3 regions of the Neobacillus sp. BP17 genome follow, and region 1 is predicted to be linked to each of the others. Evidence: riboswitches for the same ligand, from Rfam matches in the RefSeq annotation. Region 1 holds a riboswitch; each other region holds the start of a gene.
The links. A riboswitch is a leader RNA that binds a small molecule or an ion and turns the genes downstream of it on or off. The one in region 1 is predicted to bind cyclic di-GMP.
Positions count from the first base shown of each region.

Region 2: it holds a riboswitch for cyclic di-GMP, as region 1 does, so the genes downstream of both, AC4QJR_RS23060 (anti-repressor SinI family protein) here and AC4QJR_RS12175 (hypothetical protein) in region 1, are expected to answer to the same signal.
Region 3: it holds a riboswitch for cyclic di-GMP, as region 1 does, so the genes downstream of both, AC4QJR_RS07035 (TadA family conjugal transfer-associated ATPase) here and AC4QJR_RS12175 (hypothetical protein) in region 1, are expected to answer to the same signal.

Region 1 covers NZ_CM184198.1:2,517,426-2,523,322, reverse strand. The annotation lists gene AC4QJR_RS12180 (alpha/beta fold hydrolase) at 111-962, opposite strand; cyclic di-GMP riboswitch class I at 1,154-1,237, shown strand; gene AC4QJR_RS12175 (hypothetical protein) at 1,266-1,658, shown strand; gene AC4QJR_RS12170 (zinc-dependent alcohol dehydrogenase family protein) at 2,176-3,171, opposite strand; gene AC4QJR_RS12165 (macrolide family glycosyltransferase) at 3,240-4,442, opposite strand; gene AC4QJR_RS12160 (nucleotidyltransferase family protein) at 4,447-5,070, opposite strand; gene AC4QJR_RS12155 (XdhC family protein) at 5,063-5,897, opposite strand, start outside.
Region 2 covers NZ_CM184198.1:4,716,582-4,722,478, reverse strand. The annotation lists gene AC4QJR_RS23080 (ABC transporter ATP-binding protein) at 1-485, shown strand, start outside; gene AC4QJR_RS23075 (nucleotidyltransferase domain-containing protein) at 505-1,587, shown strand; gene AC4QJR_RS23070 (DUF421 domain-containing protein) at 1,635-2,339, opposite strand; gene AC4QJR_RS23065 (VanZ family protein) at 2,376-2,855, opposite strand; cyclic di-GMP riboswitch class I at 3,405-3,488, shown strand; gene AC4QJR_RS23060 (anti-repressor SinI family protein) at 3,517-3,666, shown strand; gene AC4QJR_RS23055 (lactonase family protein) at 3,766-4,827, opposite strand; gene mgrA (L-glyceraldehyde 3-phosphate reductase) at 4,983-5,897, shown strand, end outside.
Region 3 covers NZ_CM184198.1:1,470,659-1,476,555, reverse strand. The annotation lists gene AC4QJR_RS07045 (YisL family protein) at 1-18, opposite strand, end outside; gene AC4QJR_RS07040 (fumarylacetoacetate hydrolase family protein) at 156-1,064, opposite strand; gene AC4QJR_RS07035 (TadA family conjugal transfer-associated ATPase) at 1,218-2,366, opposite strand; cyclic di-GMP riboswitch class I at 2,414-2,500, opposite strand; gene AC4QJR_RS07030 (spore germination protein) at 2,750-2,971, shown strand; gene AC4QJR_RS07025 (spore germination protein GerPB) at 2,989-3,219, shown strand; gene gerPC (spore germination protein GerPC) at 3,278-3,892, shown strand; gene AC4QJR_RS07015 (spore germination protein GerPD) at 3,889-4,065, shown strand; gene AC4QJR_RS07010 (spore germination protein GerPE) at 4,071-4,478, shown strand; gene AC4QJR_RS07005 (spore germination protein) at 4,533-4,751, shown strand; gene addA (helicase-exonuclease AddAB subunit AddA) at 4,798-5,897, opposite strand, start outside.

The DNA of each region.
Region 1 (5,897 bases):
TCCCAATTCAAAATAAAATGCTCGGCTTTTTAGATTGAAAATACTTAAACTAAACCTTGCCTAGCCACATCCTAGGTATCCATCCCTAATTCAATAGATTAACTTTCAATTTACCGAAGAAAATTCTCAATAAGGCTAATTTGCTCTTCCGTATTTAAAGCTGGGGCATGACCAAGTTTTGGAATCGTTACCATTTGACAGTTTGGTTTTTGCTTCATTTTTTCCGCAACATCAAGAGGAAGAACGTCGGAAATTTCTCCTCGAATGAGTAATATTTTTGATTGAATTGCTTCCCAGTAGTTCCATAAGTTTAGATCTTCTGTGTGCTGAAATTGCAAAGCAATGTTTGGATCATAATCAGGACTCATTCCACCCTCATCGCTTCTTCTACATGAGTATTGGGTAAAATCATTCCACTCCTCTTCATTCGAAAGACCAAATGTGGTATAAATGGTTTGATAATACTTCTTTAATTCACTAAAGGTTTTAAATTGCGGTGGATTCCCTACATAGCTAATAATTCGTTTAATGCCTTCAATATCCTGAACAGCATTTTCAGAAGCACCTGCTCCAATGTCATTTAAAACTAAATGTGAAATCCGGTTCTGATGATTAAGCGTTCCAGCAATACGCATTCCAATGGCTCCACCCATTGAGGTCCCAACCCATCGGACCCGTTCGATTCCTAAATGGTCCAATAATTGAATCGCCAGGTTACTGTAGTTTTCAAAACAATAGTCCTTTTCGGGGGAAGAACTCCATTGGCTCAATCCCCGCCCAATTGTATCCGGACAAAGGATATAGTAGTTTTGGGATAGATGGCGGGCTAAAGTATCAAAGTCTCGCCCATTTCGAGTTAAACCGTGCCAACAAACCACAGCTGGTTTCTGTGGATCTCCCCATTCTGTAAAATGAACTTCCATTCCATTAATCATTTCAAACCTAGATCTAGGAGAAGACATACAACCACCACCATTCATTTTTAATATTCCGACAATTAAATATTCGATTTACTGGCAAGAATCCCTTCTTCCACCTACTCACAATATATTTGAAATGGGAATTGATTTCTAATTTTTTCATAAAACGTCGGTATTTGTAGAACTTTATTTTGTAATTTTTGAAAAAATTGTAATATAATTTACATATCGTTTATAGATAAAGGCAAACTTTTCGAAAGATTGGGACGCAAAGCTACGGGTCTAAGGTTTTAAACTATGATGGCTGGGCTGCCTAAAATAGGACTTATTTTAGGAGGCTAGATTATGAAAAAAATCAATTTGGAATATGCAATACTAGATCAAGACTGGGGAGTTCAAGAACTTGACGATTGTATTCGCCTTCTTATTGATGTGAAATTAAATTGGGATAAAATGGACTTAGAGCCTGAGGTGAAGAATGCCTTTCCTTACTTTCATTTAATTGTTGATCTTTATCCAAACGGATATATTAACTATGAAATGTATCATCATTTTAGTAATTTAAAATTTAAAAGATTTTCGTTTTATAGTTGCTGTGGACAAAAAGAAGGAATGGTTTGTTCGTTCTTTAATCAATATGCAGCGGAAGTTTTTTGCGAAGTTCTGAAAAAAGAGGAGAAGATTAAACACTTCTTTACTTGGCATCTCTCTAATAACAAAAAGAGTGTTAACCAGTAATATTACAATGGCCTTGAATGGAACTTTTTTTGATTCTTAATATGATGGATGTTGTTAGAAGAGCTGCCAAAATTGGCAGCTCTGATTTTTCCGTTATAGCATCCTTTTTCCTTCAACGACCTTTTAAAGTGAGCCTCATTAGACTAATTTAAACTAGTAGAAATTTAAAATAGAATTGACTGTTTAAACCCTTCAACCATATTTAAATAAAATAAAATTTTTATGAAGTTCCCTTTCATATATTGAAATCCTGACAGCTAAGTCTTCCGTTCTTAAAACAAAATCTTTTACTCCAATAAATTCAGATTCAGCAATCAAATAGAATTGTGTTCCCTTTTTTAAACCTTTAAAGTTATTCTTTAACTTATATACCTTCATTATTTTAACTAGTTTCTCCCATAATCTTTATTAACACAGACATTTACACTATTTTATTGCTTTTTTGAGTCTGCTATCAACAAAAATCCAGTAATGCTCTTCAATTAGAATCAAATCTTATTCTAGAAAAAAAACAATTTTACCATTTATTTATCAATACAATCTTTCCAATTGCTTTATTAGATTCCAAAAAAGTATGTGCTTCATTTACTTGATCAAAATCAAAAACCGTTTCATCTACTAAAGGCTGAAGTTTCCCTTCCTCTACAAGATTCGATACTTTTCGTAATATGTTCCCATATTCCTGCCTTTTTTCCTTATTCATAATTTTTAAAATCATAAAGGTAATATGTAATGATAGTGCCTTAGCATGCAGAGGTGACAAATCATGCGTTGAGCGTGCTGCGATGGATAATACGGTTCCGTAAGTGGCAGCAGCTTGGAAAGATCGATCTAGGTTTTCGCCACCGACTGTATCGAACACAACGTCAAACCCTTTTCCATCTGTATGTTCTATTACATACTCCTCCACTGACTGTTCTCGATAATTAATGGCCACATCTGCACCTAAACGCTGTCCAATGTTTAATTTTTCCTCAGATGAAGCTGTAGTATATACTTTTGCTCCAGCTACCTTTGCTAGTTGAATGGCGACATGACCTACCCCGCCTGTAGCTCCATGAATAAGGACCGTTTGGCCGTTTTGAATATTCGCACGATTATAAAGTGACTCCCATGCTGTAATCGTTACGAGAGGAAGCGCCGCTGCTTGTGCCATCGTTAAATTTCTTGGTTTAATAGCTAGAAGCTGCACATCCGCAAGCATATACTCAGTTAGGGCACCGTCTGTTCCTTTCACACCACCTGCGCAACCAAAGACTTCATCACCAATCTTGAACTCTGATACTCCGTCTCCAACCTCTACAACTACTCCAGCTACATCGCCGTGTAATATCGCTGGAAATTCTGGTGCAATTGCAGATACCACTCCAGACCGAACTTTTGTATCAATTGGATTTACACTTGTTGCTTTTACATGAATAACAACATGCCCAGGAATTGCCTCAGGCTTATGAACCTTAGCCATCTCAAAAACAGATGGATCACCAAATTTTTTAATCACTTGTGCTTTCATTTGATATCACTCCTCTCCTATCATTTTACATTAAGTATTTAATGTAGCTAAAATAATGTGAACTTTATTTATATAACGTATTTTCTTTTAAAAGCAAAAATCTCATCAACCGCTTGGTGATATCCACCTGATTTTTGAATCGATTCCCTTATAGTTGAAGCAGCTTCATGGAAAGATGGTTCATTTAACACATGATCTGCGGCATCACGAAGTTGATTTGCAGTCAAGCCTTGCACTGGTAATGTAGTACCAGCTCCGAGATTGGCCACCTGCCCGGCAATAATCGGCTGATCCGCGCTTTGAGGGATTACAATAAGCGGAACTCCGTAGTAGAAACCCTCATTGGTACTATTCATTCCACCATGTGTGATAAATAATTTACTCTGTTTTAGCACTTCCGTTTGTGGAACATAATTTTTTACAATAAAGTTTTGAGGGATCTCTCCTAAATCAATTAATGGAGTTTGCTTCCCAATGGACATAACAACCGTATGATCGCTATTTCCAAATGCAGCAAAACAAAGTTTATAAAAATCAATGGCACGGTTAAAAACTGTCCCAAGAGAAATGTAAATGGGACTTTTTCCTTTGATCGTATCAAGGTCAAAGTCATCCTGCATTAATCGTGTGGAGATGGAAGCACCTATAAATTTGAAAGTTTGGTCGAATGCTTCTCCAGAAGGTTGAAACTCTCTAGTTGTATAGACGATTGTGAGTGGGGCTGGATTACAAAAAACTTCGTAAGGAGAAGCAATCTCGACATCATATTTTTCCTTTATCATGTCTGTCAGGCGTTGATATTCATCATTAATTTCCTTAGCTGCTTCTGTAGGAATATTTTTTGAAAGCCGTTCCAGCAGTTTATCGAATGATTCCTTTGTCTCTGCAAAGGATGTACAAGAATTGATGGCAGGAAGATTTAGGATTTGGGCAAGTAAACGTCCACAACCAAACATGGAATCATGGATGATGTAATCAAAATGCTCACCTTCAATCTGTTCAAGCACACTAGGTATAACAATATCTGCCGTATGTAGAAGACCGTTAATCCTTTCTGGTAAATAACTTCTCCCACCTTTGATAAAGGCCTGTATAAATTTTTGACCGTCCAACGTACGCACTGTTGCTCCCGTCTTCTCAATCCGCTCACGAAAATCTTCAATTGTAATGTACACGACCTCTTCCCCACGCGAAACAAGTTCTTTTACAACTCCAATCGTTGGATTGATATGCCCTTCTGAACCGGCATTAATAAATAATACACGTGCCATTTCTTCACTCCTCATTAGGTTTTGAATCAAAATACTGTTTCATCTTCATGAAGTCATCAGGGGTGTCAACATCCGCTCCCCACATTGGATTGTCAAATGAAACAATCTTCATTACGTGCTTATATTTTTTGATAATGCTATGACCGCCACTATCCCCCTCAATTGTATGGAATTCGTTAAATAATTCTGCATCCATTAAGACCGGATGGCCTAATTCGCCTTGATATTCTGGGCGGACAATCCGAATTCCTTCTTTCCTACTTGCTTCATAATTTTCCATTAAGGATTGGATGACTGTCCTAGAAACAAGCGGCTGATCCGCTAGGAAAATTATAACAGCATCCACCTGTTCTTTGATAGATTGGATTCCTAGTTTTAGGGAAGTGGACATCCCAGCAGCATAATTCTGGTTAAAAATGATCTGTATTTCTAGTAAGTCCATAGTATGTTGTTGGATTTCTTCTATATATTTACCGGCAACCAAGATAATCGGATCCAAAGAGCTTTCAACGACTGGTCCAAGGACATAAAGAAAAAGAGGTTTGCCATGTATGGATAGTAATAATTTAGGTTCACCCATTCGTTTAGACATACCTGCAGCGAGTATGATTGCACCAATTTTATGCATGAATTTTCACCTTACCATGCAAAGGCATAGGATTTCTCCTGTTTCTAACGACCATTAGTTCCGATACAATACTTAAAGATACTTCTTCCATCGTTTCAGCTCCTATATCCAACCCAAGTGGTGAACGAATTGGACCGCTGGAAAAATTTTGTCCAATATTGATTAGCATTTCTTCCGTACGAGAGATTGGACCTAGAACTCCAATGTATCTCGGGTCACTTTTTAATGCAAGTTGCAGGGTTTTTTCATCCAATGACTGGTGATGATTCATAATCACCCACCATGAATCAGTGACATCATTCGGGTCGATTTCCTCAGGGCTCTTTTTCAAATGCAAAGCTGAAGGAAATATATGAGAATTATTGAAATCTTCACGTGAATCCAAGACTGTGACAGAAAATCCAACTTTAGATGCTAAATCTACAACGGGTACTGCATCCTTTCCTGCTCCCGCTACAATCAAGTGTTCACTAGGCTTAACCGCATCAATTAGATATCTGCTTCCGCCACAGGTTACTATTTCTGCACGAGTTTGCGTATTCATTACAGTTTTTGCTTTTTCAATCACTTCAAAAGGCACACTCGCGTGATTTCCAATAAGATCGCCGTCCATATCAACTAACAATCTGTTTCCCGTAGGAATTTCCAATACAAGAGTAAAGTGCTGTCCTTTTTGTAAAACTTGGTCGGTTTGAACCCAGAATTCATCCTGTGGCTCAATAGGCAAGATAAGTATTTCAAGATTCCCTTTGCATCCTATTCCTAAACCCCAAATTTCATTTTCGCTTAAGTCGTATTTGTGTGTTAAAGGAACATTCATTTCCATA
Region 2 (5,897 bases), 2.2 Mb from region 1:
CCGTTCGGGATAACCTTTTGATTGCCCGTCCCAATGTGACGGAGAAAGAAATGGTAGAAGCGGCAATCAATGCTGAGATTCATGACTTCATTCTCTCGCTTCCTAACGGATACGAAACCCAAATTGGTGAAAATGGAGTTAAATTATCTGGAGGCCAAAAACAAAGAGTCGCCATTGCTCGAGCCATTTTAAAAGATTCGCCGATTTTACTATTAGATGAAGCTACTTCAGCTTTAGACGGGGAAACAGAATATTACGTCAAAGAAGCACTGGATGAATTGATGAAAGGCAGAACGACAATTATTATCGCCCATCGCTTGTCGACAATTCAAAACGCTGATGTAATCATGGTGATGAATGAGGGGAAAATCGTTCAACAGGGAACACATGAGGAGTTAATGGGACAAAAAGGTTTATATCGAAAACTCAACGAAACATCGTATAGTTCAAAAAAAGAAACACCTTTGTCTATAGTTTCAAACTAATAAATGGGAGATGAGGCCGGTGAATCTTGAGTTCGTGAGATTTTTATATGATAATAAGAAATCACTGCCTCAGGATGAGGGGCTGTATCATCAAGTTCTTCAGGATATTGAAAATGATGGTATTGCCTCTCAGGTTTATTATTTGTTAAAACAGCAAGGAAGGCTCGAGCAAACGCCTGCGTTTTTTCAATTTTGTCTTAAAGAAGAATATGATAAAGGTTTGTATCAAAACCTTTTTATTAAAAATCAAACCGATCAATTATTGAGGTTGTTTGAGGAGAAAAAGATAGATGTTATTGCGCTGAAAGGGGTTTATTTTGCTGAGAAATATTTTGGCAACATCGGGGCAAGGGCTACCTCTGATATTGATTTATTAGTCAGAATTCAGGATCTTACTATCGCCATTGAATCTGTTAAATCATTAGGTTTTACGGTTGAAGAAGAGTTCATACCTGGTCATTTTCATTGTAGTTTTAGCAAGAAATTACCTGGTTCGCCCACGCCGCTAGTGGTGGAATTACATTGGGATTTGGTGAAAAGAAGTACCTCGAGGTTTAATATAAATGATCTTTGGAAGCAGTCGGTACCCCTGAGCCAATCCGGGTATATTAAAGAACTTTCCCCACTTCATACCTTTTATATGATTTGCCTTCACGGCTGGCGCCATAATTTAGATTCAATGAAGTATTTTATGGATATTATTCAAGTCATTGACAAGGAGAGAAAGGAGATTGATTTTGACCATTTCATACAGCTCGCGGAATCTCACCAAACATTAAAGCGGAACATCAGGACCTTATCCATCGTTTATCAGCAATTTCCTCACTTAGACGAAATTAAGATGTTCCCATTTAAAGTGAATCATACCCTTAGGGGATCCCAAACTTTAAAGGGATTTAGGCAGTACTGGGATTTCCTCGATTATCAATTTTTTAGCTATGATACAGTCAAACATACATTGATTGAAATCGGAAACTGGCTTTGGCCATCAAAATATGAAGTATCTTCACAAATAGATGAGCAGTCACAAGGCAAGAAAATGTACCTCTTGTTGTATAAGAAGAGACTTACTAGTCTATTAAAGGCCGTATTGCCACATTAATAAGCCATCTACCCTAACCAGATGGCTTATGTCTTTTTCATTTTCAATTATTTATAAAAGAATACCCTCAAATTGTTTTCCCCATCAATTGTGGCTAACAAAACATTTCGAATCCCTGTTTGATGTGTTTGCATAAGGGTATCAACAAGCCACCCTTCATCCTTGTTTTTTTCTTCTAGTGTATGATGAACAATCTTGCCTTCTCTTATAACGGTCTGTGGGAGATCAAAAGGCTTCGTTGTCATCTGGAAGGTGGATGGCGTAATCGCCTCATACTGTGGATCTAAGAAAATGGAAAGTTTCCCATCCGATTCCCATAACGCTAACGCTACTTTTTTTACATCCTCAATTTTTTCTTTTCTCAACTCTGCTAATAAATAATCAATTGAAATTCTTGCTTTCTTTAACCCTTTATAAAGAATTTCTCCTTCTTTAATAAGAGGAAATGGATCGGGGTCTAGAAACTTTCCTATGCGGGTTGAATTTAAACTGATAAATAAACCACCAGTATAAAGAACCACCAATACGATGGTTGTTGTCATTGCACCCTTCATTCCAAGGTGCTCATCTGATAATGGATGGGCAATAATATTACCAACAACTAAGGCGATAACGAAATCAAGTAATCTTAATTGAGAAATCGCACGCTGTCCTATTAGTTTAGCAACAATGAGCATAAAGAAGAATCCAATTACAGCTCTTAAGATCCACTCCATGAAATTAAGAGTTTCCTGAGCTTGCAAAAAATCCATTGAAGGCAAATAGTCACTCCCTTACCAATAATCGTCCTACTTATTATTATCTCGATTTAGCATTTTTAATATAAAAAATACCGATACAATACCGAATGAGTCAATAACTAAATCGTAAAACCGTCCATCTCTACCAAAAAACAATTGCAGGAATTCTGTAAAAAACGCAAAAATAATGGATATGCCAATAGAATATTTGTGACTTCTTATTAGATTGAAGAGAAGAAAATCCATGATCGCAAAACCAACAAAATGTCCTAATTTAATTTTAATAAATTCAGGATGAATCAAAGTTAAATCATTAAAATAAAAAAAAGACAAAAAATCAGGATTTGAAACCCACTTTAATCCAAAAGAATGTAAATATATTAGTCGCTCTATACTCTCAGTCCAGGTATTTACCAACAAAAATAGGCCCCATAAAATAATCAATAGGACTTTTATGAAAAGAAATCGTTTCTGTGTCTTTCTTTTCTTATCGATTCTACAGCTACCTTGTATCGGTTGATGATCCAAAATACTTGCTCCTAACTAACTATTATTTCTTAATCTACATTTTACCATTGTTCCTTTTAAAGAACAAACGGGGATATTCACATTAAAATAATCCAATAATGTACCACTTTCGTATTATAGGTGAATGAAATTTCTCTGGGTAAAATTAACTCCTCTCCGTTTACAAAATTCTACAATTTCTTTATAATGAACAAGGGGGGTTCTTTTTTAGGAACTAATAATTAGAAAAGAAGGGGAATCATGATATATCCACTAATAAAAGAAAGAGACAAGATTCACATTGTGAAGGATTCCAATCATTGTGCATGCGGTATAGTCTTTAACAAGGATCGGATTATTAATAGGAAGACCCTTAAAAAAATTAAATTTATTGAAATAGGTCAGGTAACATGTGAGAAATGTGTTTTAAAACTTCTAAACTACGATTAATTGGTTTATATAAATTTTGTCGAAATTCTGTCGATATTTTTGGAAATATTTTCATTTAGTTTCCATCAAGACTATAGTACTATTAGTTTATTCTATAATAATTTAATACTTTAATACTATGAATGACAAAGGCAAACCTTTCGAAAGATTGGGACGCAAAGCTACAGGTCTAAGGTTTTTAACTAGGATGGCTGAGTTACCTAAAATAGTAATCATTTTAGGAGGGTTAATTTTGTCTGCATTAACCGTTGAACAAGATATTGATACAGAATGGTTAGATCTTATTAATGAAGCTAAAAAGATAGGACTCTCTATTGATGAAATTAGGGATTTCCTAAATCGCTCCCTTGGATTAAAGACTATTGAACCGGAATATAATTAATAAGAGGGGTAATTGAGTGTTTAATTTTCGCAATATTCAATTGATTTAAAAAACAGCTTAACAAATTAATGAGCAATTTGTTAAGCTGTTTTTTTAATTTTAATAATTTAAAAACTTCACACAAACCGGATACGGAACCTCGATATCAGCCTGAATCAATGCAAGTTTTCCTGTGTTTTCATCTCGTGAAAACAAGACAAGGTTACTGGACTCTTGGTTCGACGCCACAATGAATTTCTCTGTTGGGTCGAACATAAAATCTCTCGGCCAATCACCTTCAGTGGAGGTGCGATCAACAAAGCTAAGTTCTCCCGTTTCTTGGTCTACACGGAAAACAGCAATACTGTTATGGCCACGATTACCCGCGTAAACAAACTGTCCATCAGATGAAATATGAATGGCGCTGCCTTGATTATTCTCGTTGAAATCTTCAGGAAGCGTAGAAATATATTGTTTTTCTGTAAAATGACCATTTTCCGAATGATAGGATAAAACAATCACTTCCGAACTAAACTCTGTCATGATATATGCATATTTTTGGTTTGGATGGAAAACTAAATGTCTTGGTCCGCTTCCAGCTTTTAATGGGAGAAAGTGCGCTTTTGAAAGTGTCCCATCACTGTTGACTGCATAAGTAATTAAAGCATCAATACCCAATTCAACCACTGCTAGATAATTCTCATCAGGGGTGATGCCGGCATAATGGGTATGCGGTTTCTCTTGTCTTGGGTCTGGACCAGAACCTTCATGTTTTATAATCGATGCGGCTGGTTGAATCGTGCCATCTTCCTGGTTAATTAAATAAGATTCTACCGATCCTTTATGATAATTGGCACTGAATGCATAACGGTTGTTACTGTCAACACTCACATGACAAGGTGATGAGCCCTGAAGTAACTGACGATTGAGCTCGGTTAATCCGCCTTCCCTGTTTATGGAATAAGCAACTACTCCTCCATTTTCTCCTTCTTTAACCACAGAATAGAGGTATCGATTGTCCTTACTGATCGTGACATAAGTTGGATTCTCTAACTGTGCAGCTGCAACTTGAATATCTTCGATTCTTTTCTTGTCCGAATTTAGTTTAAACGTGTAGATTCCTTCGCTGCCGCCCTTGGTGTATGTTCCTATATAACCGATAAATGTTTGGTTGTTTGTCATTTTTTTGGCTCCTCGAAAAATGTAGTCTGTTTATTTTATCAGAAATTTTATTTATTACTCAAATATAGAACCCGAATTGACTGAAAATTAATTTGATATGGTATAGTTTGGGTGTTAGTTTTATCAAAAAGTGAATAGAAATGAGGGAACCCCACATGGTTTACCAAGCTGCAGAAAATCGTTATGAATCAATGAAGTATAATCGGAGTGGCCGTTCAGGGTTATTACTACCGGCCGTTTCACTTGGACTTTGGCACAACTTTGGCGGTGTGGATACATATGAAAATGGACAGGCAATGCTGAAAAGAGCGTTTGATTTAGGCATTACCCACTTTGATTTGGCCAACAATTATGGTCCGCCGCCAGGTTCGGCTGAAGAAATGTTTGGTAGAATCTTAAAAACAGACTTTGCTCCATACCGTGATGAAATGATCATATCTTCAAAAGCGGGCTATACGATGTGGCCGGGTCCATACGGGGATTGGGGCTCAAGAAAATACTTGATATCTAGTCTAGATCAAAGTCTAAAACGAATGGGACTTGATTATGTTGATATTTTTTATTCCCACCGTCCAGATCCCAATACACCACTTGAGGAAACCATAGGGGCATTAGATTCTATTGTTCGTCAAGGCAAGGCGTTATATGTTGGAATCTCTAATTATAGTGCTGAACAAGCGTCAGAAGCTATCAAAATCTTAAATCAGTTAGGAACACCTTTGTTAATCCATCAGCCAAAGTATTCGATGTTTAACCGCTGGATAGAGGATGGCTTACAGGATGTGCTTCAGGAAAACGGGGTAGGTTCAATCGCTTTTAGTCCGTTAGCGCAAGGTTTATTAACAAATAAATACCTAAAAGGGATTCCAGCCGATTCTCGTGCAGCAAGCTCTACAGGGTTCTTACGTGAGGAGCATGTAACTTCAGAAGTATTGAATCGTGTTCAAAAATTAAACGAAATTGCAACAGAGCGGGGTCAGAGTCTTTCACAAATGGCGCTTGCTTGGGTTTTACGCGGAGAAAAAGTTACTTCTGTCTTAATAGGTGCAAGCAGAGTGAGTCAAATTGAG
Region 3 (5,897 bases), 1.0 Mb from region 1:
AATATGACCGTGAATCAAGTTAGTTCCTCCTTATGTATAAAATTTCTTTTAATTCGAACCTTATCATACCATAAACAGTTTATAAACACGAAAAAAAGCAAGTCAAATAAAGTTACAAATAGGAGAATGCTATAAATTATTTTTCAAGTATAGCTTTATTCTTGAATAGTATTCTTCAGTGTCCCAATTTTTTCAATTGTGACTGCCATTTGATCACCTGGAGATAAAAATTTAGGGGGCTTAAACCCTTTCCCTACACCAGCTGGTGTCCCAGTTGCAATAATATCACCAGGTTCCAGTGTCATTCCATCTGATAAAATGGAGATAACCTCTTCAATCGGAAAAATAAAGTTCTTAGTATTTGAATTCTGTCTTAATTCTCCGTTTACTTTCGTTTCGATATTTAGGGAATTCGGATTATCGATAGAACTTTTATGAACAATGCAAGGTCCCATCGGACAGGTTGTGTCAAGGCTTTTGCCGATGAAAAACTGCTTGTGCCTCGATTGCAAATCTCGTGCGGTTACATCATTAATAATGGTATAGCCAAAAATGTAATCCAATGCCTCATCTTTTTTTATTGCCCGCCCCTTTTTACCAATGATGACGGCAAGCTCGCCTTCATAATCAAGTTGAGCCGTTATATTTTTGTGATTTAGGACCATTTCATTAGGCCCAATAACTGTTGTTGGTGCTTTTGTAAAGACCATAATATGTTCAGGGATATCGGCCTCACTCCCCATTTCAATCGCATGTTCTGCGTAATTTTTCCCTACACAAAAAATATTCTTACTCGGTCTCGGAATAGGAGCAAGCAAAGTTACCTGTTCAATTGGGACGTAAAAAGATGAAGTTTGTCCGCAATTAGTAACCCAATCAAGAACCTCTTTCACCTTTTCAATAAAGAGATCTCCTAAGTCGATACATTTAAGCAGGGAAGGAGGAAAACTTCTTATGCCCATTCTTTCTTCTTCAGCAAGGTTTAACAAAAGGACTGCGGCCTCAGTTTGGTCAAGCAATCCAACGAACAATTCATTGTTATATTCTACTGTCACAAATTTCACTCTTTTTCACCTCAATATGATTGTCTCACAATTAATATATTAAAAGAAATAACTCCCTCGAACAAATTTAGTGAACAAGAAAAAGCCGAACCCTATTTAAAGGAAATTCAGCCCCTAACCATTCATAAATTTAATGCCTCTTATTACCTGAGATTATTTAAACAATGACGCTGGAATATGAATCCCTGATGCCTCTAGGCGATCATAAAATTTGGGGCGGACACCAGTCGGTATAAGTTGTCCAATAATTTTCCCCTCAGAATTAATTCCTTTTTGTTTAAAGGAAAAGATGTCTTGCAGAACGATATTTTCTCCTTCCATTCCTTGAACTTCAGTAATATTGATAATTTTCCTTGTTCCATCCATTAAACGAGTTTGCTGGATAATCACATCGATTGCTCCTGCAATTTGCTCTCGAATGTCTTTAATAGAATTATTCAATCCTGCTAAAAGGACCATGGTTTCCAAACGGCTAATCATATCCCTTGGACTATATGAGTGCCCTGTAGCAAGTGAACCATCATGGCCAGAATTCATTGCCTGAAGCATATCAAGCGCTTCTCCACCACGGATTTCTCCGATAATAACACGGTCAGGTCTCATTCGTAACGATTTCTTGAGAAGCTCTCGAATCGAAATGGCTCTTTTACCTTTTATTTCGGAAGGTCGAAGTTCTAGTGAGATTACATGACCCTGTCCCAACTGAATTTCGGCAGCATCCTCAACCGTTACGATTTTTTCTTCATCAGGTATAAAATTGGAAAGGGCATTCAGAGTGGTTGTTTTACCAGACCTCGTACCACCGCTAACAAACATATTCAAGCGGGCTTTCACGCATGCATCTAGAAAAAATGCCATTTCTTCTGTCACTGTCCCAAAGTTGATTAGATCTTCAATTTGGTAGGGATCCTTTGAAAATTTCCTGATTGTAATGGCTGGTCCATTTAATGCAAGGGGAGGAATGATGGCATTAACACGTAAGCCATTAGGCAGCCTAGCATCTACCATTGGCGAACTTTCATCGATTTTCCATCCAAGTGGGGCAAGAATTTTGTCTATCATTGTCTTGACATGTTCATTGTCACGGAATTGTACTGACGTTAATACCAATTTTCCTTTACGTTCACAGTACACCTGGTTAGGTCCATTTACCATAACCTCTGAAACATCTTCATCTAAAATAAGGGGATTTATGGGTCCAAAACAGGTTAAGTAGTCGATTAGTTTCCACCTCCATAAAATAGAGATAGTCCCGCCTTTACCAAAGGGGGGATAGAATTCATAGAATATCCATAGATACATAGAACAACTATGCAGACATGAATATCCATTATGAAACACCCTAATCTTTCGGTAACTGGCTGGCTTAGTGCAAATGCACCTTAGCCCCTATAGCTTTGCGTCACTGATTTTCATCAGGTTTGCCTTTATCGAGAAACAGTGTTTATTTCCGACTGATCTCTTACTCATATAATAGTCCCTTTCTAAACAACCGAAAACCCAACTTATTTATTATTTTCTGTACAAGCAAATAGGTAATTATAACTATTTCTAATCGATCGTTCTACAAATGAATATTAAAAATCGTATACGATTCTTGATTTCAATAATTTTGGGCGTATCAATCACATTACCTTTACCCATACATAGGATGTAGAAGATACTATGAAAAAAGGGTGTTGAAAATGCCAGCAATTGTTGGAGTTGCACAGGTCATTACGCTTGGCAGCAGTTCTGTTTTCCATATTGGCGATGTATATAAAATTATGCCATTTTCTACCGCAAAAACATTTTCTGGCGCTGGTTCCTTTAACACTGGGGAAAGCTTACAACTTCAAAATAATGTAAGTTCAACTAATACAAGTGATTCAGATGTTTACGATCAAGGGATTGCACTTAATGCTTAATGAATGGGTGATTTTAAATGAACTTTTATATCCAGCAGTCCATTCAGATTAATTTCATAAAAATTGGCGGGATTACCAATTCCTCAGTCTTACAAATAGGCAGTGCTGGGATTATTAAACCGATGGCTCATTTATATAATACTGGCGGATTTACTGGACCTGCACCACAAACAATCAAATCTTCAGGCTCTTTATTAGGGACACCATCAGTGCCCCTACAAGCCGCAGTAAGAAAACAGGATAAATAGGCCGCCGATCTTATGATAATCAATACGTTTATTGGAGAAATAATTGTGAGGTGATTACATGTATCAGGATTATTCCCAATATCTTCAATGGCTGCAGATGTGTATTCAAGCTCAGGAGCAAAGAATTCAGTCTTTAGAGAGCACTCTCCAAAAAATGCAAGCAGAAATCAAACAATTATATGAAAAACAGGCCATCCATGTAGACAAAATTGAGTATAAATTTGATCAACTAAAGGTAGAGACTCTTGAAGGTACGTTAAACATTGGTCTAAATCCATCCGAATTAGCAGGAATTGAAGACTTTGCCGTACAAAATCAATCCTTATCCACCCCAATATCACCAAAAGATCAAATGCAAAGATCAATGAAAATCGAGGAAGCCATTTATAGATATTTAGAATCGGATTTACCTCCTATGGTGGAAGCTACTCAGAGAGAATTGAACGTTCTGCCAAATGACGAGTATTTAGCATTCATAAAACAAGACATCATTAAACAGCTTCCGAGTAGGATAGAACATCATTTAAACACCCATCCTGCGGACAATCGCACGATTGCAGATGCCCCTTCAGATGATTTAATTATTGAAGCATTAAAGAAGGAAATACAAAACGGGGTAATGGTCTTTTTTAGTAATTTACCTGATAACCTGAAAGGGATGCATACAGAATGAACTTTGTAGTTTATAACCGTGAACTCTTTGTCCAAAACATCAAAATCACCGGGGTGGCAAGTTCCTCGTTAGTAATGGTGGGAGATACAGAAACAATCCAGTTAGCCTCTACTTTTGATACCCCTGCGGAATCATTAATTATAGGTCCTTTTGTTCCGCTATCACCGGAGTGAACAACATGTTGCAGAGAACCTCTTGTGTAGATACAATTAATATTAAAATCGTCTCTTTTTCCTCTACGGTACAGATAGGGGATTCCTGTATTTTAAATGGTCTTTCAAGAGCACTCGCGGTCCAAAGGGAGAGCGAAGTGTTTTATGGAAATGAAGGGAATTTATCCTCTTACCAGGTCTATTCCGAACCTATTCCATTTCTCCCTATTAATGAATCTTTCACATATTCCCGTCAAAATCCTAACCCACTAATTAAGGTTGGCCGAATTGATATTACGGGGATATCTTCAGCTTCCCACTTGCACGTTGGAAGCAGCAACCATGTTTCCATGGAAGCTAGAATTAAACATATTCGACAGTTATATCCAAGTCCTAGAAATGGCAGAAACGAAGGAGAACAAGGACAAAGATAAATGCATAAGTTACTCTTAAGGATAAAAGTAACTTTTCTAAAAAGGATGTTTGTTATGCCAGCGATTATCGGTCCCGTCCAAATCGTTCATGTAAGTGGCGGTATTGTTCAATTTGGCGATACGGTATATATCTCTCCAAAAAGTGCCTCTAAGACAAATGCAGGCTCAGGTGCATTTAACACCGGTGGAATCGTCGTAACGAATTCGGGATTAAGCGGAACCAATGTACTTGATACGAACTTAATCGATCAGCCAATTGTGGGTAATAATTAAAAAAATGACATAAACCATAAGATGGTCTATGTCATTTTTTATTGAATTACTCTCTCTCAACCTTCAAAATATGAGCCCCGTCAAAGAAAAACAAATACCTCTCATTGACCTTCCTTTTCCAGATTTGTTCAATTGCACGGGTATATAAGTTAATTTGCATCTTATAGCGATTTTCAAGAATTGTCTTGGCTTGGTCAAACCCGCCTTTATAGCGATCAGTTATCCGATCTGACTTATAATCCACTAAAACCAGCCCATCTTCATCCTCTAAGATACAGTCAATAATCCCTTGCACAAACACAGATTCATCTTCCTCGTTCCAATTAGGATACACATCACGAGCATGCATAGAAAGTGTAAATGGAACTTCTCTGTTGAGTGTTTTAGCATTAAAGTACCTTCGCCCCAATTTGGAATCAAAAAATTGAATAATCAAATTTTTATCGATTACTGCAGCTTGTTCCAGGGTTAATAATTCATTATGGACCATCCATGTTAATTGTTCCTGAAGAGATTCTTGATTCACTGGCTTAGTTAAATCGACGTGCTGCATGACCATATGCATAGCAGTGCCTCGTTCGGCTGAGCTTAATTGCTTTTCCTGCATAAATTTAGGACGTTTTACTATTGATTTTTTAAAGTGGTTCACTAGATCGGTCCCACTTTGTTCATCTGCCATTTCCCTTTGTCGCTTTATTTCTGAAACAGATTGTTTCGAACGATGGTTTGCTGCATTCGAAAAAGAATATTCCCAATCTAAGCGGGACCGAATTTCTTCAGCAAATGGTGACGCAGTCTCGACAAGTTCCCCTTTTTGTACTCGTTCAAGAAGTTGATTTTCTTCTAGTTCTTCTTCTGTTTCTTTCTGTTTCACCTCTTCAGCACTTAGCAAAGAGATTTTCCATAAAGAAGGGTGACTCGTGATATCTTCAGGTATCAGGGGATTTATCGTTTCTTTATTCCTTAATTCTTTACTGTCCTGATGACGAACAAGGGCCGGACCAATCCAATCAATATAGCTTGAAACTGCTGCCCTTTCGTAATCTTTCAACAGCCATTCAGTATTTGCTGCCACATCATTCCATTGGTCAATTCTTTTGAGTGTATCTTTTAATGTTGCAGTTAAATAAAGTTTTTCTTTTGCCC